One region of the Paenibacillus vortex V453 genome, then DNA from elsewhere that is predicted to be linked to it. Evidence: a T-box and tRNA genes for the amino acid it is inferred to sense, from the RefSeq annotation. Region 1 holds a T-box; the other holds one or more tRNA genes.
What was found. A T-box is a leader RNA that pairs with one kind of tRNA and senses whether it is charged. The one in region 1 lies ahead of PVOR_RS08745 (valine--tRNA ligase), so its partner is inferred to be a tRNA-Val.

Region 1 (11,174 bases):
ATGTTCATTTCGGCAGCCCATACGGTGGAGGATATCGATGCCACCATTGAAGCGAACCGCAGCGCCTTCAAGAGCCTATGAGTTACAAGGGGAACTGGAGTAAAAGGGGCGAATGGCTGGAGCTGACACCTGGCAAGGTGCTGTTGAGCCAGCCGGATCGGGAACAGGCCGCTGCCAAGTGGCTTCTCGAGACGTTCGGAATGCCCGAGAAGCTGTATCGCAAGCTGCGCCATGAGCAAGGGATACAATGGAGAGGGGACCAGCTTCGGCTGGTCCTTTTTCCTTATCGCGATTACGGCATCAAACCGAGATGGCAGGAACTGCACGTATTGCATGAGGATGAGTTCTGTCTCGTCGTGAACAAACCGGCTGGTATGGCCGTCCACCCCGATCAGGAGAGCGAGGAAACAACGCTGAATCATGTTGTAGCCGCTTATTACGAAGCAGAGGGGATTCATACGGCGGTCCGGCATATTCATCGTCTGGATAAGGATACAACCGGTCCTGTGCTGTATGCCAAGAATGAATACGCGCAGCTGAAGCTTGATGAAGCGATGCGAGAGAAGAAAATTGTGCGGATTTATGCTGCTATCGTACAGGGCAGGGTAGGACAGGAGCTTAAAGTGATCGACCTGCCGATCGGCAAGGACCGTTATCACTCAAGCCGCCGTAGAGTGTCATTAACCGGCCAGGCTGCCATAACGCATATTCTCTCCTCTGAAGTATACCCGAGGGCCAGCTTGTTGAATATCAGTCTTGAAACCGGTCGTACGCATCAAATCCGGGTTCACCTTAGTCATATGGGACATCCGCTCCTGGGAGATTCCTTGTATGGGGGACCGGCACTGTTTTCGCGCCAGGCGCTGCATGGTGAACGCTTGCTGTTTCATCATCCTCTAACAGGTGAGAGGGTCGAGGTACAGGCCCCATGGCCTCAGGACATGATGGAATTAAGAGAGTTAATCATAGAGGGATCCTGACGGTAGAGGATTTTGCAAAATCCTGAATAAATCTGTAACTTTCACGCAACAATTCGCAAAAAAGTCATGCTCTCCTGTTTTCGGCATATAGATAAATTGAGTGGCGAAACTTAGGCTCATGCCGTGATAACAGATCACGGATAGTATATGCCAAAAAGGAGGACATTCCCGTGTTTGACCAGTCCTACGGATTGCGGTTTGATATTTACGAGCGTATTAATTTAACGGAAGATTTGCCGGGAATCGAAGAATTGGAAGAGGCGGAGTTGATCCCGCACATTCAGGTGATCAGCCAGCAGGATCAGGCCACACTTCGGGGGCATCTGCTTCTCGCAGGCCTGTATAAAGGTGACACTGAAGCAGGAGAAACCGAGCCGCTCGAGCACTGGATTCCGGTCGAGATCACGGTTCCGCTGAACCGGGTATCTTCTTTGGATGACATCGCAGTTGAGATTGAGAATTTTGATGTAGATTTGCTATCCAAGCGCAGCTTGAATATTACAGGGGTTCTTTCTCTCAAAGGAATTCAGGCGGCGGCACCGGGTTCCCGGGATCAGGTATGGGCCAATGAGGAATTCACAGTGGTACATGCTCCTGAAACGCCTAATTTCTATTCGAACGGCGAGCAGCAGTTTGCTGCCAATCCGTATGAGCAGCTGCAAGGCGGAGGAGCTGGTGAAGATACAAATTCGGCTTCACCCTCCCTATTTTAACGAAACTCAGCCTAGGGCCAACGTGTCGGGGACGGATGCGCGCACACAGCAGTATTTAGCATCCTGGGCGGAGTATGAGAATCAAATTCAGGATGCGGAAGAGCCAGCTGGCGCTGAAGGCTTCTCCAGTGATCAGGAAGCCCGGGACACCGTCGAATATGCCTTACATAATGAGACGGAAACGATCCCTCAGGCAGCTGAGCCTGAGCCGTCTATTCCAAGTGTATGGCAATTCGAGCGGGTAACGCCTCAGCCGGAGACGGTTCAGGAAGAACCGGCAGCAGATTTCCCAGGCATTGTTGAACGCAAAGGCGAAGAGGTGGAAGCCGTACCGGTGCTGGAATCATCGGAAACGGAAGAAGCTCAGCCTGTTTTTGCCGAGGGGGCAGAGGCTTCAGAGGATATAGCCGAGGAAATCTCCGCTAAACCCGAGGAGGTCACGACGAAGCCGGAGCTGAAAGTTGCCTTCAGTACAAAGAACAGCACCACAAGTACTTCGGGCGTAGGTTTCTCTTCATTGCTTCAATCGAGCAGAACGGTGCAGGATCAGGACCAAGCCGCTCGGGACGAGGAAGAAGAAGCCGAAGAGCTGGTGGAGTCCGCTGCGTCCGAGGATGTGGAGTGGAAAAGTCTCTTCCTTGGCAACCGACATGAGGAAACTCCATTCCGCAAGGTACGGATGTGCATTGTTCAGCGTGAGGAGACACTTGATCTGATTGCGGAGCGCTATCAACTGACGCCGCGGGAACTTTTGTTATACAACCGCATGTCTGAACAGAATGTCGAAGAAGGCCAGGTCTTATACATTCCCCAGTAATCGAGGGGGTTCATCGTGCAAGAAGAAAGCGGGTCAAGGTGGGAAATCCTTGGTCTGCTTTTTTGTTTTACAGAAACAGGATGGAAGCAAATGAGGGAGCTAACACGGAAGTATTTTCAGTAAGTCATAATATTTGGATTGGACAGGTATGATGTTTAAATTCTTCGGAAACACTCGAAATATTGACTATATGCAACAACCACGGTATATTTGAATAGTATATGTACAGGTATTCCAAAAGCTAGAACAACGTTGAACGGGAAGAGTAGGAAGGTATGGCCTTCAGAGAGCGGAATTGCTACCCAGCGCTGTGAGATTCCGCAGGAACCAGCTTGCCGAAGTCGCCCCGGAGTTGCGGACTTGAGTTAGAGTAGGGATCGTTTACTACCCTGGTTAGGGTTCGCCGGCCGCAGCCGTTATCTGCGTAAAGTGTCGTGCTTGACGCTCCTTCATGTTCTTCACGGGAGGACAACGGTTGATAAACAATCGTAAGCACGAAACAAAGGTGGTACCGCGAGAGAACAGTCTTTCGTCCTTTGAGGACGAGGGGCTTTTTTTGTTTCATGCCAAAAATGCTATCATGGGCCGCTTCTCAAGGCTAAAACATTTCTGGTTGGCAAAACTGATTAACAGTGACGGAGGTACGAAAATATGGATCAAAAACAAAACCAATTCCAGTTAGAAATGCCAACGACGTATGATCCGAAGGCAGCCGAGCAAAAATGGTATCCGTACTGGAAGGAAGGCGGCTTCTTTGAAGCTGGCAAACGTCCGGACGCGGAGCCTTACACGATTGTGATTCCTCCTCCTAACGTTACGGGAATGCTTCATATCGGCCATGCTCTTGACTTCACGCTGCAGGATATTCTCATTCGCGTGAAGCGGATGCAGGGATATGATGCGCTCTGGCTGCCTGGTTCTGACCATGCGGGCATTGCAACTCAAACGAAGGTGGAGCAGAAGCTTCGCGAGGAAGGTGTTACCCGTTACGATCTGGGACGTGAGAAGTTCCTGGAGAAGGTATGGGAATGGAAGGATCTGTACGCGAATACGATCCGGGATCAATGGTCCAAGATCGGCCTGTCGCTGGATTATTCCAGAGAGCGTTTCACGCTGGACGAAGGTTTGTCGGAAGCGGTTCGCGAGGTGTTTGTTAAGCTCTATGACAAAGGCCTTATCTACCGCGGCAAACGTATCATTAACTGGGATCCGGCCGCGCGTACGGCATTGTCCGATATTGAGGTGGAGTACAAAGAGGTCAATGGACATTTGTACCATTTGCAATATCCGCTAAAAGACGGCAGCGGCTTCATTACCGTAGCTACGACTCGTCCAGAGACGATGCTCGGTGATACAGCGGTAGCTGTTCATCCGGAAGACGAGCGGTATAAAGACATGATTGGCAAAACGCTGGTACTGCCGATTGTCGGCCGGGAAATCCCGGTTATTGCCGATGAGTATGTGGAGAAGGATTTTGGCAGCGGAGCCGTTAAAATTACGCCTTCGCATGATCCGAACGATTTTGAGATGGGACAGCGACATAACCTGCCGCAAATTACGGTGATGGATGAGTCCGGTACGATGAACGAGTTTGCCGGCAAGTACCAAGGTCTTGACCGCAGCGAATGCCGCAAGCAAATCGTGAATGACATGAAGGAATCAGGTGTATTGCTTCGAGTTGAAGATCACGTGCATCAGGTTGGTCACAGTGAAAGAACCGGCGCGGTGGTTGAGCCTTACCTGTCCACGCAATGGTTTGTTAACATGCAGCCGCTGGCACAGGCAGCCGTAGAGGCGCAGAAATCCGGCAAGGGCGTTAACTTTGTGCCTGACCGGTTTGAGCGAACCTACCTGCACTGGATGGAGAATGTACGCGACTGGTGTATCTCTCGTCAATTATGGTGGGGCCACCGGATTCCGGCATGGTATTCCGAGTCCACCGGTGAAGTGGTTGTTGCCATGAATGAAGAGGAAGCGCGTGCGAAGCTTGGCAAGGATGATCTGAGACAGGATGAGGATGTGCTGGATACCTGGTTCAGCTCGGCGCTCTGGCCGTTCTCGACCATGGGCTGGCCGGATCTGGACAGCGAGGATTTTAAACGTTATTATCCGACCAACGTTCTCGTAACAGGTTACGACATTATTCCGTTCTGGGTATCACGGATGATCTTCCAGGGGCTCGAATTTACGGATCAAATGCCGTTCAAGGATACCCTGATTCATGGCCTGGTTCGGGATAGCGAAGGCCGCAAGATGTCCAAGTCGCTTGGCAACGGCATCGACCCGCTTGAAGTTATCGAGCAGTACGGCGCAGACGCCATGCGTTATATGATCTCAACGGGCAGCACGCCGGGTCAGGATCTTCGTTTCCGCTGGGAACGCGTGGAGCAGGCTCGTAACTTTGCGAACAAAATATGGAATGCATCGCGTTTTGCGCTCATGAATTTGGAAGGCTTCACCGCCGCAGATATCGACATTTCCGGTGAGCTGGGAACGGCGGATCGGTGGATTTTGCACCGCCTGAACGAAACTTCCCGCGACATTACGCGTCTAATTGATGCCTACGAATTTGGCGAAACCGGTCGACTGCTCTACAATTTCATCTGGGATGATCTCTGCGACTGGTATATTGAGTTTGCGAAGCTGTCCCTGTACGGGGAAGATCAAGCGGCCAAGAAAAAGACGCAATCGGTGCTTGCTTATGTTCTGGACCGCACGATGCGTCTAATCCATCCGTTCATGCCGTTCATCTCCGAGGAGATCTGGCAGCATCTGCCGCATGAGGGAGAGACGGTTATGCTGGCTTCATGGCCGACCTATGATCCGGCATTCGAGAACACGGAAGCCGTTACCGAAATGAACCTGCTCATGGATGTTATCCGCGCTGTACGTAACATCCGGGCGGAAGTGAACGTACCGATGAGCAAAAAAGTTGAATTGCAACTAAAACCGGTGAGCGGGCAGATCGCCAGCATCATCGATCGCAATGCGGATTATATCCGCCGCTTCTGCAACACGTCGGAGTATCAATCCTCACTTGAGCTGACGGCGCCAGATAAAGCCATGACCGCCGTGGTTACAGGGGTTGACATGTATTTGCCACTCTCCGGTTTGATTGATATCGCTCAAGAAATCACACGTCTGGAGAAAGAAATTCAGCACTTGAACAGTGAAGTCGAGCGTGTGGAGAAGAAGCTGAACAATCCTGGCTTCGTGTCGAAAGCACCCGAGAAGGTGATTGAAGAAGAACGCGCGAAGCTTGCGGATTACTCAGACAAACGCAGTAAAGTTATTGCACGCATCGAAGAATTGAGAGGCTGAAGCAAGATGAATCTGGACCAGAAGGTGAGAGCGATGGGTGATCAATCGGCAGCTGCAGTGGCAGCTCCGTTCCAAACCTATGAGGAAGCGGTGGCTTGGATTAATGGGCTGATTCCGTTTGGAATCCGCCCTGGCATGGATAGAATTCTGCGATTGATGGAGCTGCTTGGCCATCCGGAGCGTCGTTTAAAATTTATTCACGTGGCTGGAACGAACGGTAAAGGCTCGACGTGCGCTTTTTTAACAAAAGTGCTGCTTCAAGGGGGATTCACGGTAGGTACCTATACCTCTCCTTATATTACGAAGTTTACCAATCGGTTTCAGTTTAACGGCGAGGACATACCGGAACAGACGCTGCTTGAGCTCGCTAATCGACTGCAGCCGCTTGTGGCTGAAGTAACAGAGACGGGGCTGGGGTCGCCTACGATGTTTGAGGTGTCCACGGCACTAGCGATACTGTATTATGGCGAGGTTGTTTATCCGGACGTCGTGGTATGGGAGACGGGGCTTGGCGGTCGGCTTGATGTGACCAATATTGTTCACCCTATCATCTCGGTGATCACGAACATCGGAATGGATCATACCGACGTATTGGGCGATACCATTCAGGAGATCACCAGGGAGAAGGCGGGCATTATCAAGCCTGGAGTCCCTGTGGTGAGTACGGTAACTCAGCCGGAAGCCGTCGAAATTTTGAAGGAAACGGCGGAGAAAAACCGCACAAGCCTGTATCTCGTCAATGATCAATTCTCTTATGCACGATTGCATGGGGATGAGGAAAGTCAGGTCTTCCATTTCCACGGACCGTTTCGGGATATGGATCTTGCCATCTCGATGCTGGGTGAGCACCAATGTGCCAATGCCGCGCTTGCCATGATGACACTGGAAGTGCTTCGTCAGTATATGGCCTTTATCGTGGATGAGGAAGAATTGCGTACCGGGTTTAAAGAGACTTTCTGGGCGGGAAGACTGGAACAGGTGTTGTCTTCTCCAAGAATTGTTCTCGATGGCGCGCATAACCCCGAAGGGGCTGAATCCTTGGCTAAAAGCCTGCCGCAGATCTATAAGTACCGGAAACTGAACTTAATGATGGGAATACTGGCAAATAAGCATCATGAATCGTATTTGCAGCATATACTGCCAATAGTGGATACGCTTATCCTGACTGAACCGGATTTCCGGAAGAAACTGGACGCCAAGGCGCTTGGTGACATCGTAGAGCAGGTAAGGGAGAAATATGCCAAACACACACTGCAAATCATCATAGAACCAAATTGGAAAAACGCACTTGAAGAGTTGAAGTCACGGACGGAAGCGGAGGATCTTGGGGTGGTGTCGGGCACGTTGTACCTGATTGCCGACGTGCGTTCCAACCTCCTGGGCCTTTCCGATTCTGAAAAAGGTTGGTGATATCTGTTGAATACATCAGAACATGTTCATTTTATCGGAATTGGCGGCTACGGGATGAGCGCCATTGCACGAGTCATGCTGGAGATGGGTTACAAAGTCACGGGTTCTGACGTGGCATCGCAAGAATTGACAGAAAAGCTGGCGGCCAAGGGCGCCAAAATATACATTGGACATACCGCAGAGCAAGTCCAGGGTGCAGACCTTGTGGTTTACTCAACGGCTTTGTCCAAAGACAATGTGGAGCGGGTGGAAGCCGAGAAGCTGAACATTCCTGTTCTGCACCGTGCGCAGATGCTGGCACGTCTTTTGAACGAACGAAAAGGGGTTGCGGTAGCAGGCGCACACGGCAAGACAACTACCTCGTCCATGATTGCGCTTGTGATGGAGGAATGCGGTGTTGATCCGACGTTTATCATCGGCGGGGAAATTATGAACGTTGGCACGAATGCCAAAGCCGGTGAGGGCGAGCATGTGGTGGCCGAAGCGGATGAGAGCGACGGTTCATTCCTTCAATATCATCCGTGGCTGGGCGTTGTACTGAATATAGAGGCTGATCATCTGGAGAACTATGAGGGGGATTTCAATCGCCTTAAGGCTGCTTATGTGCAGTTCCTCAGCCAGATCAAGCCAGACGGCACGGCCGTGGTCTGCGCGGATGACCATAACATTCAGGCCATCTTGCCTGATCTCAAGTGTAACGTAACGACATACGGCATTCATTCGGATGCGGAGTATACGGCAACCAACCTGGTGCTGGGAGACCGGCAAGTTAGCTTCATGATGCTTCATAACGGAATGGAGCTTGGAACTGTGGAGCTGTCCGTACCAGGTAAACATAATGTCTACAATGCAATGGCGACGGTGATTTGCTGCTTGAAGGGCGGAATCTCGTTTGAAGCGATTGTAGAGGCTATCGTCAAATTCAATGGAGCCAAACGCCGCTTCCAGGTGCTTGGCGAGGCAGATGGCATTCTGGTAATTGACGATTACGCGCATCACCCGACGGAGATAGAGGCAACGATCAGTGCTGCAAAAGCTACGGGTAAACGGATTATCGCCGTATTCCAGCCGCAGCGGTACTCGCGGACCTTTTTCCTTCTGGATGCGTTTAGCCGCGCGTTTAGTGAAGCGGATGAAGTGATCATTACCGACATTTATTCACCTGCCGGCGAGAAGCAGATCGAGGGTATCAGCTCTGGAAAATTGGTGGAGCTGATTGTCCAGAACAGCAATGCGGGTGCTCGTTATTTGCCTACCAAGGAAGACGTCTTGAACGATCTCAAAGACCGTGTGAAGGAAGGCGATCTTGTGCTCACGATGGGCGCAGGCGATATATGGAAGGTTGGAGCTGCCTTGGCAGATTCCATTAAAGGCAAGAAGTGATTTATCTTTGTTGCGCACAATCTCTTGCTGCTTCACCGCATCAGGGGATTGCTCAGTTGTCTGAGTGAAGGCACGGCTGTATGTCGTACTTTGAAGCGGGCTAATCGGGATTATCTCCTGATTAGCCCGTTTGTTTTATCTGCACACTCATAAGTTGCCAAGCTTGATCATATAGCTAGGTGTAGAAGGACAAGTGAGGTGTGTGGATATGAACAAAGCACGGATGACGATTCGTTTCGATCACGATCCGCCCAAGGATCGGAGCAAAGAACCTTTGCATGAGGAACGCGATTTGAGTCAAAGGGTTTCATCAGGACACAAGGATCAAGTCTATGACCCCAATCTTTCCAAACAGGATCACCTCCGCATTGTACCGCCGCTGCAGGAAGAGGAGGACGGGCATGCCTTCGACGTAAACGATCAAGACTGGCGGCAATCGCGTAATAACCGGACCAAGGGGCGACTGGCTGAGGAGAGACGACGGCTCGATCATTCAAACAGCTGGTATCAGAGTGATACCCCTGAGTATACAGATACATATCCGGAACTGGATGAGGATCTCCACCATCCCCACGAGCACGATTATTCCGGGGGGCGGGACGGCGGGACGAATAATTCCAACTGGGATCTTGGACCGGAATCCGGTCTATATGATTCTCCTGCCGATGATTACGGTTATTATCGTTCGCGCAAACCAACGTCCTTCTGGAAGATGGCTGTTTCTGTGTCCGCAGCTGTTATTACGGGTTTGTTGTTCGGATACATGGTCTTGTCCATGTTTAACGGCGGGAGCGCGGGAGAGGACACGGTTTCCGAGCAGATTGAAGGTAATGACGTAGTCAATCAAACACCGGCTGATCCATCCGAAGGAACGGTGACGCCCTTGTCGTCTGATCTGCCCCAAACGGCGCTTCAATTCCCGGGGCAAGCCTTCTATATGCTCCAATACGGCGTATTCAGCACGCCGGAGCGGGCGGAGCAAGCGAAGGGGGAATTGCTGCAATCGGGCATTGCAGCGGGAGGGGACCTGGATGAGGAGAACCGCGTTTATGCAGGCATCTCACCGGACCGCGAGCAGGCCAAGCTGCTCAGCAATCAGTTGAAGGCTGAAGGCGTTGAATTATATGTAAGAGAGATATCGCTGCCTCAATTAGAGTCTGCCTCTTTTAGCGGTGAAGAGCAGACGTTGACGGACTATTTTACGATAAGCGGCAAGCTGGTATCGGAGCTTAGCAAACTTTCGGCATCCCTGTTGGGGATGCAGGAGGCGGGAGCCGTTGCGGCAGACCATATGAACACCATCACGAATCTGCATCAGCAGTGGATCCAATCGGTGCAGCAGCTTTCGGCAGGATTGGGTCCTGAGACCGGGGCTGTGCTGCCGGCCATGCAGCAGTCGATGAACAGCTCGATCACAGCGCTCTCTGAATATAACAAAAATCAATCCAAGGGGCATTTGTGGGAGATTCAAACAGGCATGATGAACTATGTCATGGGTCAAAAGAAACTCCTGGATGGCCTATAAATTCAAATTAACGTAAAATCCGGCGTGGAATTGGAAATAGTTCCCCATGCCGGATTTCTGTTTGTATTGCTTATCGATTCACCGTATAATAATTAGGGTGTCAAAATATGGCGAGGGAAGAGGATGCATGAAGAAAAACAAAGGAATGCTCATCTTGTTTTTGCTGCTCGGGTGGCTGACCGGATCATGGCTTGCCAAGGCGCTTCTGCCTGTTAAAGCCCTGTCCTTTCTAACGTCTTCCACATCAATCAAGTGGTCGCCTCAAGCTGATTTTGACATTATTCGTTATGACATTAACCTTGAACTTAAAGTTTGCCTGCTCAGCCTGCTTGGCATTATTGCTGCCGTTTGGCTGTACCGCAGACTCTAAGACATGACAAAGGAGATTATCCCCCTTGAATGAGAAGAGAAACCGCCGTATTATTTTGGCTTCCACCTCTCCTCGGCGTCAGGAATTGATTGCCTCCCTTCGTATCCCTTTTGAGATTATGCCCAGTGAAGCAGATGAGGACACCCCGCAAGGGTGGTCGCCAGAGCGAATTGTGGAATCACTGGCACTGCGTAAAGCGGAAGCGGTACTGCGCAAGCTGACGGATGATCCGGAAGATGGTATCATTGTGGGAAGCGACACGATTGTAGTTGTAGATGATCATGTTCTTGGGAAACCGGCGGATCAGGCTGACGCGGCAAGGATGTTGTCCATGCTTCAAGGACGGGCTCACTTCGTATACACGGGTGTGGCTTGTGTTGATCTGAGATCAGGTCGTAATCAGGTTTCTCACCGTGTGACAACCGTAAAGATGAAATCGTTAAGCAATGACGCGATCGCGGCTTATGTAAAGAGCGGGGAACCTGCTGATAAAGCAGGCTCGTATGCGATTCAAGGCCTGGGTGCAACCATCGTGGAAGGAATCGAAGGCGACTATTTTAACGTAGTCGGTCTGCCGCTTTCTTTGCTCTCGGACATGCTGTCTGATATGGGGATGGATGTACTAACCGATTCATAGATATAGAACAACGGCATC
Region 2 (11,174 bases), on a different contig from region 1:
AAAAAGTACAAGGAGTTGGAGAGGAGGTGTCACCAGAGGCCGTAGTAGCCTGGATGGAATCTGTTCGAGGAGAGCTGTCAGTAAACTAGCATGGGAACTATTAGGGATTGCTCGTTCGTCATACTATCGCTGAAAAGGACCCCTTATTACAAAACGAGAAGATCTACTTACCGAGGAGATTCGTTAATTTTGCACCCGGCATAAATTCCTCGAAAGATTACTGCGCTGCTTCGAAAGGGCAATCCATCAATCACAAACGAGTACAGCGAATTATGCAACGTTGAGGGATTATAGTGTCGAGTCAGGACTAAGAAACGCAAGCCAACAGGACAGCCGACACATATAGCGGAACATCAGTTAAAACGTCAATTTGAGGCCAATGCGCCGATGCAAAAACTCGTAACGGGTATCACTTACTTGCCGTTTGGAGGAAAAACGTTGTATCTGTCGAGCATTTTGGACTTGTTTAACGGGGAGATCGTGGCGTACAGTATAGCAGACAAACAAGACACAGCATTTGTTTTAGATACGCTGAATCAGCTGCCTCTCACAAAAGATTCCATGCTCCACAGCGATCAAGGCAGCGTCTATACGTCACAAGCATATCAAGAGGCGGTGAAAGGAAAAGGCATTACCATGAGCATGTCCCGTAAGGGTGCTGATAATGCCTCTATCGAATCGTTTCATTCCACGCTAAAGTCTGAAACGTTCTATCTCGAAGGATTAACCTGCACAACGACGGCCATCGTTGAACAAACCGTTCGAGACTACATTTACTACTATAACTCAATTCGTATTCAGACGAAATTAAATAACCCGTCGCCGGTGGATTACCGACGACTGGCTGCTTAACTTGAAAGGTGTTTTGATCCCTGTTTCATAAACGGGGGGCAGTCCCCAGTCCCTTATTATCCTGAGCAGCTTTCTTTTTCGCTTCTTTAACCAAGATCTCTGCAATTGTATTGTGTAGGTCAGCTACTGCTGTTTAATTTTCACGGTTTAACAGCTATGATCTCGATCAGCCCATAGAACCCTCCATAACATCATACAGTTCTTCATTCTCAGGAAAGTTCCAACTCGGAGACTTAGCTCTCATAAAACTTTCTACATCCAGCCATTAGTTCCACATCCTCTCCTTTAAAACAAACCATTTCACCTAGCCTGCAAAATATATCGGTACTGTGATTCATTTTTTACATGTACTGTTGATTTAATAGCATGCGACGACTTCTGAATAAAGGAAGTCCGGGTCCCTCTGGGTTCTCAAATGGACTGCGGGTGTGGACGACCACGATCTAGCTCCAGATTTTGATTTTAAAAGTTACTTTCCCTTTCGCTTCGATATAATCGAAGAAGAATGATAGGATGATTAAATACCTAGAGAGAAGACTAACCGATCTGCAGCAGTATGTTAACCGGGAGATTGAAATGATATTAGATGATATCAAGCGAATGGAATGGAGAGAAGAGGTTCATAAGTCACAAGTGAGTAATTTCAAATTAACACAGGTAAGCGATGATCCTTGGAGGGATCCCCCGAGATTTTAACGCCTGCTGATATTCAAAAGGTTCTTGATATTGGAATTAATCAGACCTACAATTTGATCAAAGAAAATCGATTTCATCATGTACGTGTAGGTCGCAAAATGTTGGTACCGAAGAAATCATTTATCGATTGGTTAGAGGGCGTGACCCATCGATAGGGGGGAGTATTGTTATTCGCGGCACCAAAAAACTTTAATTGAATAAAGGGCACCAATTCGATACTTTTGCCTAGTAAGAGGAGGATGACAAGAAAAGAACCCTTGCTGCGCAAGGGTTTTCGGTTATGATCTGTAGTGGGCTCGAACCACTGACCCCTACCCTGTCAAGATAGTGCTCTCCCAGCTGAGCTAACAGATCATGAAATATTTAAAAAGGTAATTCATATATTACCAGCAGACATTATGGCTGTCAATGGTTTTCTCGTTATAAAAAATCATGTTCCGGTTCACACTACATAGAGCATGATTTTTCCATTAGAGGAGCGTGAATGGCATGAGAGGTGGGAAATCCCATCGTTTCAAACAAGCAGGGCTGCTTCTTTCATTAATCGTAATATCTACTCTCGGGAGCGGGTGCAGTATCCCGGAGAGAACGTCGGTGCAGCTTGAGCCGCTGCATGCTCCGGCAGCACCTGTGCTGCTTGATGTTTACAGCCGTTCTGTCGAGCAGGATGTATACTCCAAACCGGGAAGTGGGTCACTGGAGCCGGTATCCCCGATGGATTCGGAGGATACGTTACACGATCTGAATCCGTAACAAGCTGTAAGGACGATCCGAGCTGGATCGAATTCCGCAAACGGTCCGTACTCTTGCTCGATCAACGAGCAGAGCAAACCGCCGGCTGGCAGGCTGGCGGTTTGTCGTATAACGGCCGATGCTATTCCTCATCCCATTTGCGGGAATACCCTTTTTTAATCGCCCAAAAGACGGGGTAGATGATCAGGACGGCTATGATAATCGCCCAAAATATCGTAGCTCCCATGCCCATAGAGGCAACGCTCCTTTCAAGAAGACAGTAGCTTCTACTATACAGGAAAACGAATATTTTGTATAATATCTCGACCTGCAGAAATCACAAGAAATTGATTCTACATAAAAGAGGTGTTGAAATGGCAGCAGAAATCATAAATGTATCAACCGAAGAGCAATTGCAGCAGGCGCTGGATATTCGCAAGGACGTGTTCGTGCTGGAGCAGAAGGTGCCCATTGACTTGGAGATCGATGACTACGACAACCTGGAATCGGATGCGCATCATGTGCTGATCAAGTCCGAAGGGCAGTTTGCGGCAACGGGCCGCATCACGTATTACAATAAAGATTCCGCCAAAATGCAGCGCATAGCGGTTCGCAAGCCTTTTCGTTCCAAAGGGATTGGCCGGGTGCTGATGATGGCGCTGGAAACGCAGGCGCGTGAATTGAAGCTGCAGTATTCCATCCTGGATGCTCAAGTGCAGGCAGAGCCATTTTACCGCAAGCTGGGTTATGAGACGATATCGGACGAGCCGTTTGATGATGCCGGCATTCCCCATGTCCGTATGAAAAAGGAACTGTAGACGGTTTCGGTTTAATTATACGAAAATGCCGAACATCTAAATTGGTTATATAGAAAAAAAGACCCCGAGTTGAACTCGAGGTCTTTTTTTTGTTGATTAATACGTCGGCATATTGTCCAGGTTGTTGCTGGGATCACCATCCGCATTGGAACGAAGGTGTTCGTCGCCGTCACGTCCACGGAAGACGTTCAGGTTCTTGATCTCTTTATTTTTGACCATGTGTTGAGCTGTTTTGTAGTCAACGACAGTTCCGTTATCCAGCTTAAGTTCGATGATGTCGCCGTCGCCATTTTTGCGTACGCCTACGACTTCTTGTTGTCCATTGTCCATATCATATCGCCTCCCGAGTTTAGTATTCCCGGGAAGCCTTACAATCTATGCATGATATATTGATCTACAATTCGTATACCCGCTGCTGCTCTACAAATTCCATGGTGCCGGTCTTGCCAATGAACGCTTCAACGTCATCGCTGTAATGCATGAGATAGGTACGCTCCTGAATCTCTTCAGGAAGACTTAGCAGTTCGTCAAGGGTAGTATGAACCTCGCCCGGACCCTGCAGCTGGCATTCATGCAGAATAAATTCACAATCCCGCTCGTTCACCAGCTTGTGGAGCAATGCAGGATCAAACACCATATCCGCGCTGTAAAAAATCCGGTCATTCAAATAGAGGGAATAGCTATCCTTCCCTGGAATATGCTGCGTATGAATCAGCTCTACTGAGATTCCCGAAGAGATATCGGCTTTCACCCCAGGTTTCAGGGGACGAACGTCAAATACATCCTCCAGGGAGGAGATATGTCCTTGCTGGTATAATCCGCCCTTGAGAGAATGCTCCCATATCGGTTCGACCAGCGCTTCAGCGATGTAGAGCGGGATTTTGCGATTGTATTTCATTTTCATAATAAAAGCGAGCTCCTCCATACCGCCAACATGGTCAGCATGGATATGCGTGATGAGCAGAGCATCCAAATCATCGAACGTCAGATCTAATTGATGGAGTGCCATAGGAGCCGTAATACCGCAATCAATGAGCAGCGTGAAATCCCCGTCGTGGAACAGTGCATTGTTGTTGTAGTAGTTCTTGGCAAACGCACTGCCGGTGCCAAGCATTTGCAATTTCAGTGTCAATGGATGAAACCTCCTGATGAAATGATGTTAGTCCAGTAAGCTAATGTATATTTTAACGAATTATATGTAGATTTACACCGAGTTTATGATAGAAACACCCCGATGTTGCAGTGAAAATCAAGATAGGCACAGGCCGAAAGGCATGAGGAAAAAATTTTACCACAAAGTGCAAAATTGTCCGCAACTTGTTTTTTGACATGTAGTATACACATATAACAACATGATGAGCCAATGGAGGGAAATGATAAAATGAAGTGGAAAAAAGTGATGGCATGTATGCTCGTGCTTTCTTTAATGGGTAGCAGCACCCTTTTATTTGCAGATTCCGTCAATGAACGGGTTCGTGTATGGATGAACGGACGTGAATTAAAAGATGGCGGGTATTTAATTGATGGCAAAACCTATGTGCCGGTGAGGGAATTTGACGGTGCGGTGGATTGGAATTCTTCCAATGGACAAGTTCAAGTCATCAAGCCGAATGTGCATATTTTTCTGTTTAAAGGAGATACTGTATTCGGCAACGTGAACAAAGGCAAGTTGAAGTTCAATGTATTCAGTCAGGTAGACAGCTTGAACAATGACATCCATGCAGTGAAAGTCGCCATCGAGGATCCTTCGGGTAATATAAAAGATATCCAGTCCCAGGAAGTGAAGGACCGCAAGGATAACTTCTGGTTCAGAACCTATGATTTTACGTACGATTTTAAAACAACCGGCAAGTATTCCGTTGGCTTCTATGTAAAGGTCAAATCGGATACCGGATTTGTGAAAGTTGCGGAGAAAGTGATCACTGCACTTAACTAATGAGAGCGTCCCTTGGGGAAATTGACCTGAAGAAGCTATCCGTGATACGATACGAAAGTATGATAATTTAACCGAAGTGAGGTTTTTTCAATGAGTGAACACAAACATGAACACGGAGATGCTTGCGGTCATGACCACGACCATGAGCATGAAGAGTTTGTGCTGACATTGACGGATGAAGAAGGAAAAGAAGTAGAGATGGTTCTTGTTGAGACATTTGATGTCGGCGAGAAGCTTTACGCGCTTTTGCTTGAACGCGAAAATCCGGAAGCGGACGGCGTCATTCTACGTATGGAAGAAGAGAACGAGGAAATGGTTCTTTACAATATTGAGGACGAAGAGGAATGGAATGAAGTAGAGGCGGTTTATAACGAACTGGTCGCTGCTGCAAACCAGGAATAGTACGCCTTAACTGAAAATCCCGGTGCGAACCTCTCGCATCGGGATTTTTTGTGTGTACAGGTATTTAGAAGATCGGATTGGTTTCCACGATGACCTTCACATTTTGGATGCTGCGGTCCTCAGGACCTTTAACCGGAAGTCCTACATCGACATGATCAATGATGTAATCAATGTTTTCCTGGGAAATAACTTCACCCGGAAGCAGAATCGGAATTCCTGGCGGATAGACATAAATAAATTCAGCAATAATGCGTCCTGCTGATTCCTTGAAAGGAACAACCTCGGTATCCCCGTAGAAAGCATCGCGAGGGATAAGCGACAATTGCGGAATTTCCGGCGTTTTTACAATCAGTTCGTTAATTTCATTCACATGCATGTATACGTCCGAAAGCTCACGGAGCGCCGTCAGCAAAATGTCGATCGTTTCCTGGTTGTCTCCTGGTGTAATGAGGCACAGAATATTGTACATATCACTGAGCTCTACTTCAATATTGTAGTGATCTCGAAGCCAGTTCTCGGTTTCATACCCCGTAATGCCGAGATGGCGGACATGGATCGTCAGCTTGGTTGGATCAAAGGAGTACGTTGCTTCACCGCCTAAAATTTCTTCACCAAAGCTGTACAAGCCATCGATCTTATTGACCTCATCACGTGCATATTGTGCCAGCTCAATCGTTTTTGCAGCCATCTCACGGCCATGAAGAGCCAGGCTCCGGCGCGAAGTATCCAGCGATGCCAGCAAAATATAGGAAGTTGACGTTGTTGTCAGCATACTGATGATGGTCTGTACGCGGTAAGGGTTAATGTAACCGTTCTTGGTATTCACGTTCAGCACGGAGCTTTGGGTCATCGAACCGCCGAGCTTGTGAACGCTGGTCGCTGCCATGTCCGCGCCTGCTTCCATAGCCGACATCGGAAGCTCCTCATGAAAGTGAATCAATACCCCATGCGCCTCATCCACCAGAACAGGCACGTTATAGCTGTGCGCCAAATCGACGATTTCTTTCAGATCTGCGCTTACGCCAAAATAGGTCGGGTTGATGACCAATACAGCTTTTACGTCAGGGTGACGTTTTAACGCTTTCCGAACCGAGCTGATGGTGATCCCGTGGTCAATCCCTACATTATGATCCTGGGCAGGCGATACGAATACGGGCTTGGCGCCGGTAAAAATGATGGCGGAAAGCACGGACTTATGAACATTCCGCGGTACGATGATTTTGTCCCCAGGCGAGCAGACCGACATGATCATGGTCATGATCGCTCCGCTTGTCCCTTGTACACTAAAATAGGTATGATCAGCACCAAATGCGTCAGCAGCCAGCTTCTGGGCTTCCTCGATTACGCCTGTAGGCTGATGCAAGTCGTCAAGCGGCGCAATATTGATCAAATCTATAGAAAAGGCATTATCCCCTATAAATTCCCTAAATTCGGCATCGGTGCCGAGGCCCTTCTTATGTCCCGGAATGTGAAATTGCACGGGGTTTTTGGCCGCGTGTTCCTTAAGTGCGGTGAAGAGCGGTGTACGACTGTGGTCCATGGACGTTGTCACAACCTTTCCTTGTCTGTATTTTCATATGATTTGTTGAATACGGTTATTATATAAACAAAATTGAGTATAGCAAAATAGGGGGGGAATGCAAGGAGAATGTACGGCTTTTCTTGCTTTGTACACGAACCCTTCAAACTTTAGACATATTAAGGAGGAAACTTGAGATCTTCATCTTTCCTTCATTAAAATATCACCCATAAAAAAAGAGCCGCTCAGGCAGCCCTTTCCCCTTTTGATTGCATTCTCGCTTAAAATGCCAATTTATAAAGCGGCAGCAGCGTCTCAAACGTCTCCTGCACCTTCTTAACCAGCTCGTCCCCGTCCAGCTTGACGGCTTCCTCGCGCGGAATCTGCAGACCGCATAAGACCTCGGATTTTTTCACCTGCTTCAGCTTATGAATCAGTGAGGCGAACTCCTGCTCATTCATATCCTGATGAGGCGTGCCAGCCGGGTTCATATGATCCGTGGACCAATAGAAGTTTTTAGGGAGTGCCTTCGCTGTTTTCTTCAGTTTGGCTTCCAAATTGCTTGCAAACAGGGTTTTGTTCGGGCTCTCGTATATGACCGCGAAGATAATAAACAGATGTGTGCCGAACATGCCCACCTGAAAATGGGGCAGAGCTTTGTAACCCCGCTTGCTGGCAGCCCAAGCGACCCAGGTGTCGATGGGAGGGTTGACGGTGCGTCTTGCATGCTTGGCCACGTGCACAAACATCTCTTCACCGGCCAAAGCGGATACATAAGGCGCTATCTCGGCACCCAGCGTCTCCAGCTTGGGTCTTACCCGTTCAATGAGAACCTCCATACGGGCTTCAAGCCCGGGAACGGAGAATACTTCGAAATCTTTATCTGTGAATCCGGTAACCGTCATGGATGTGATGGCCTCCCTGTTGTTGATTTAGATAGAACCTAAACTCGGCTTTTGAATAACTTATTATACCATAAGGCCAATGGACGTCACGCATCGCCCACGAAAGCTTCACCGGATTTTCATGTGGGTTAAAAATAGTCAATAAACCAAGTTACCGTTACATAAGATGGAGTATAAGATATAGATAAGACAACGTCAAAAGCAGCCATTGGGGAATCTTCACCGTCGTCTAGTGATCGGTAGTAAACCGGAGGAGGGAGTGCCGTGAATAAGAGCGAGGAAGTGGAGTATTGCAACCTGGAGCTCCGGTTTGATCGCCGGCATATCCAGGACCTAATCAAGGAATTGATCCAAGAAGGATATTCGCTTTATTGGAGCGAGAATGATACGCAGTTTGTCATTTCAATCCGGACAGGGCGCAAGCTGGTAAAGCTGCGGTTTCAACGCACGGGCAGCGGATTTAAGCTGGTAGGTGATTATATGATTCGCGATCCCAAGCTGGCTGAATGGATGGAAAAATTAATCGAGAATACCCGTGGCCACGCTGTCGTCAAACGTTTCAAGGACCGGCAAATATTGATTGAGAATATTTTGTTCGGTGAGGTCATAAGGCTCGTGGAAATATCCGGCTACCGCCAGCGGGTTTTATTCCAGAAGGGGACGCCGATGACGGAGCAGGAAATGCTGCGGTTGTTCGAGTCGGATGTGGGGGAACAGCGGCTGCTGTTGTCCAGACTGGAAACGGACGATGAGCTTGAAAAGCTTCATGAAGCGCTGCAAGAGGGGAACCGGGATAAAGTCGAGGCGTGCAAGCAAAGATTACTTGAGCTTTCCTTAGAGCTGATGAGGTTGGAGTGGTAAACCTGACTTCACCCGCAGATACAAGTTTAAAGCACGAACAACACTCCGAAACAAAATAGGGGTGTTTTCGCGCGTGTTCTGATTTTGTGACAGGGGTTCACTTGTCAAATGAAAAACGTTAATATAAGATTATTGCAAATCATCTCGGATAGGGATGGGTTGTTTAAAAATATATTGGAGCAAAGGATGGAGAACCAGATGTCAAAACAACAAATCGGTGTCATTGGCCTTGCTGTAATGGGTAAAAACCTGGCCCTGAACATCGAAAGCAAAGGCTTCACCGTTTCCGTATATAACCGCTCTCCGCAAAAAACGGAAGATATGCTGAAGGAAACCGAAGGCAAGCAAGTGAAGGGGACGTTTACGATTGAAGAATTCGTGGATTCCCTTGAAACTCCTCGTAAAATCCTGATCATGGTTCAAGCGGGACAAGCTACTGACGCTACCATTGAACAGCTGATTCCACATTTGGATCAAGGTGATATTATTATCGACGGCGGTAACGCTTATTTCCCTGATACCCAGCGCCGCAGCAAGGAACTGGCTGAACAAGGCTTCAACTTTATCGGTGCTGGCGTTTCCGGTGGTGAAGAGGGTGCGCTGAAAGGCCCTTCCATCATGCCGGGTGGACAAGAAAGTGCATACAAGCTGGTTGAACCTATTCTGACAGCCATCTCGGCTAAAATTAACGAAGAACCATGCTGTACATATATCGGACCAGACGGTGCCGGCCATTATGTAAAAATGGTTCACAACGGTATCGAGTATGGCGATATGCAGCTGATCTGCGAAGCTTACCAACTGCTCAAAGACGTATTGGGTCTGGATGCGAAGGATCTTCATGGAATCTTTACGGAGTGGAACCAGGGCGAACTCGACAGCTATCTGATCGAGATTACAGCTGACATTTTCTCCAAATACGACGAAGAAACCGGCAAGCCGATGGTTGACGTTATTCTGGACACGGCTGGTCAAAAAGGAACAGGCAAATGGACAAGCCAAAGCTCGCTGGATCTGGGCGTGCCATTGTCCATGATTACGGAATCCGTATTCTCCCGCTTCCTGTCCGCCATGAAAGAAGAGCGCGTAGCAGCAAGCAAAATCCTGAACGGTCCTAAAACGGCTGCATTTGACGGCGACAAAGCCGAGTTCATTGAAAATGTGCGCAAAGCGCTGTTTGCAAGTAAGATCGTATCTTACGCCCAAGGCTTCGCACAGCTTCGTGTCGCTTCCGACGAGTACGGCTGGAACCTGCAGTACGGCAACCTCGCTAAAATTTGGCGCGGCGGCTGCATTATCCGTTCCCGTTTCCTGCAAAACATCACCGATGCATATGAGAACAATCCTGAGCTGAAGAACCTTCTGCTGGATCCGTTCTTTACCGATATTATCGAAACCTATCAAGATGCATGGCGTAAAGTTGTCGCTTCCGCGGTGTCCCTGGGTATTCCGGTTCCTGGTTTCTCCAGTGCGCTTGCCTACTACGACAGCTACCGCACAGCAAACCTGCCAGCAAACCTGCTGCAGGCACAGCGTGATTACTTTGGCGCTCACACCTTCAAACGTGTGGACAAAGAAGGAACGTTCCACTACAACTGGATGGACTAAAACCTCAGGTGTAGGACAGAGGTCAATCGGTGCGGGCTTGAGAAGGGGAGATCGCTTCCCGCAGCTCAGCAAGTCCGTGCATGGCTTCTAACAGACAGGTGCGAATGTCGTCGCTCTTTGTGTGGACGTGGTTTCCGCTTCCGAGCAAGAGCAGCGCAGCTTCGCTATAACTGTTGAAATTTTGCAGTAATCGTGGCTTTGAAAGATCCAGCAGCGCCGGATCCTTCAGAGCCACTTTTTTTTGCACAAAATGAAGCACCCAGATCACGTCTTCACGACATAAGGGATAGGATGGGTCGAGTATTCGGCGGATGCGTATGGACGAGGAGGTCAGACCGGTCGGATGGAAAGACATGGATGAGGTTCACTCCTTTCTTTGAGTCTGGTGAGTCTGGTATTCTTGTAATGATTATATGATCCAAGTGAACGAGATAGACTCGCTAAAATAGGAGTTTTGCCTGCTGCAGATGTAGGATTTAGAGAGTCAGGTCCATTGTCGAAAGATTTGGGGCTGTGGTATGATATGAACAACCTTTACAGTGAAGCAGCAAATGGGGTGTAATACTTGGATAAGATGGGTAAGAACATCATTCTGATCGGGATGATGGGCACGGGGAAGTCGACCGTAGGACGCCTCGTGGCAGATTCGCTTGGATATACGCTAATAGATTTGGATACCGAAATCGAGAAGCTGGATGGAAGAACCATCCCCGAGATGTTTGAGGCAGATGGAGAGTCTTATTTCCGTGAAGCGGAATCTGCTGCACTTCGCAGTGTTCTGCTCCGGAAGGGAATTGTTGTTGCATCCGGAGGCGGAGCTGTCCTGAGCTCGGAGAATTGTGAAG

Region 2: it encodes a tRNA-Val, which carries the amino acid that the T-box ahead of PVOR_RS08745 (valine--tRNA ligase) is inferred to sense. The anticodon was not compared.

Annotation. Positions count from the first base shown of each region.
Region 1 covers NZ_ADHJ01000014.1:406,212-417,385, forward strand. Annotated here, with positions in the region: gene hemL (glutamate-1-semialdehyde 2,1-aminomutase) at 1-81, shown strand, start outside; gene PVOR_RS08725 (RluA family pseudouridine synthase) at 78-980, shown strand; partial or broken gene PVOR_RS29145 (LysM peptidoglycan-binding domain-containing protein) at 1,151-2,510, shown strand; T-box leader at 2,754-3,050, shown strand; gene PVOR_RS08745 (valine--tRNA ligase) at 3,162-5,831, shown strand; gene PVOR_RS08750 (bifunctional folylpolyglutamate synthase/dihydrofolate synthase) at 5,865-7,241, shown strand; gene murC (UDP-N-acetylmuramate--L-alanine ligase) at 7,248-8,624, shown strand; gene PVOR_RS08760 (SPOR domain-containing protein) at 8,833-10,149, shown strand; gene PVOR_RS08765 (DUF4321 domain-containing protein) at 10,277-10,519, shown strand; gene PVOR_RS08770 (Maf family protein) at 10,545-11,156, shown strand.
Region 2 covers NZ_ADHJ01000018.1:48,135-59,308, forward strand. Annotated here, with positions in the region: partial or broken gene PVOR_RS10625 (IS3 family transposase) at 1-852, shown strand, start outside; gene PVOR_RS31005 (hypothetical protein) at 1,366-1,548, shown strand; gene PVOR_RS31650 (helix-turn-helix domain-containing protein) at 1,602-1,703, shown strand; tRNA gene PVOR_RS10635 (tRNA-Val) at 1,830-1,902, opposite strand; gene PVOR_RS10640 (hypothetical protein) at 2,038-2,301, shown strand; gene PVOR_RS10645 (GNAT family N-acetyltransferase) at 2,655-3,098, shown strand; gene PVOR_RS10650 (DUF3892 domain-containing protein) at 3,195-3,428, opposite strand; gene PVOR_RS10655 (MBL fold metallo-hydrolase) at 3,493-4,230, opposite strand; gene PVOR_RS10660 (hypothetical protein) at 4,480-5,034, shown strand; gene PVOR_RS10665 (DUF1292 domain-containing protein) at 5,125-5,436, shown strand; gene PVOR_RS10670 (aminotransferase class I/II-fold pyridoxal phosphate-dependent enzyme) at 5,501-6,976, opposite strand; gene PVOR_RS10675 (DUF1054 domain-containing protein) at 7,237-7,860, opposite strand; gene PVOR_RS10680 (hypothetical protein) at 8,125-8,721, shown strand; gene gndA (NADP-dependent phosphogluconate dehydrogenase) at 8,920-10,329, shown strand; gene PVOR_RS10690 (hypothetical protein) at 10,352-10,684, opposite strand; gene PVOR_RS10695 (shikimate kinase) at 10,904-11,174, shown strand, end outside.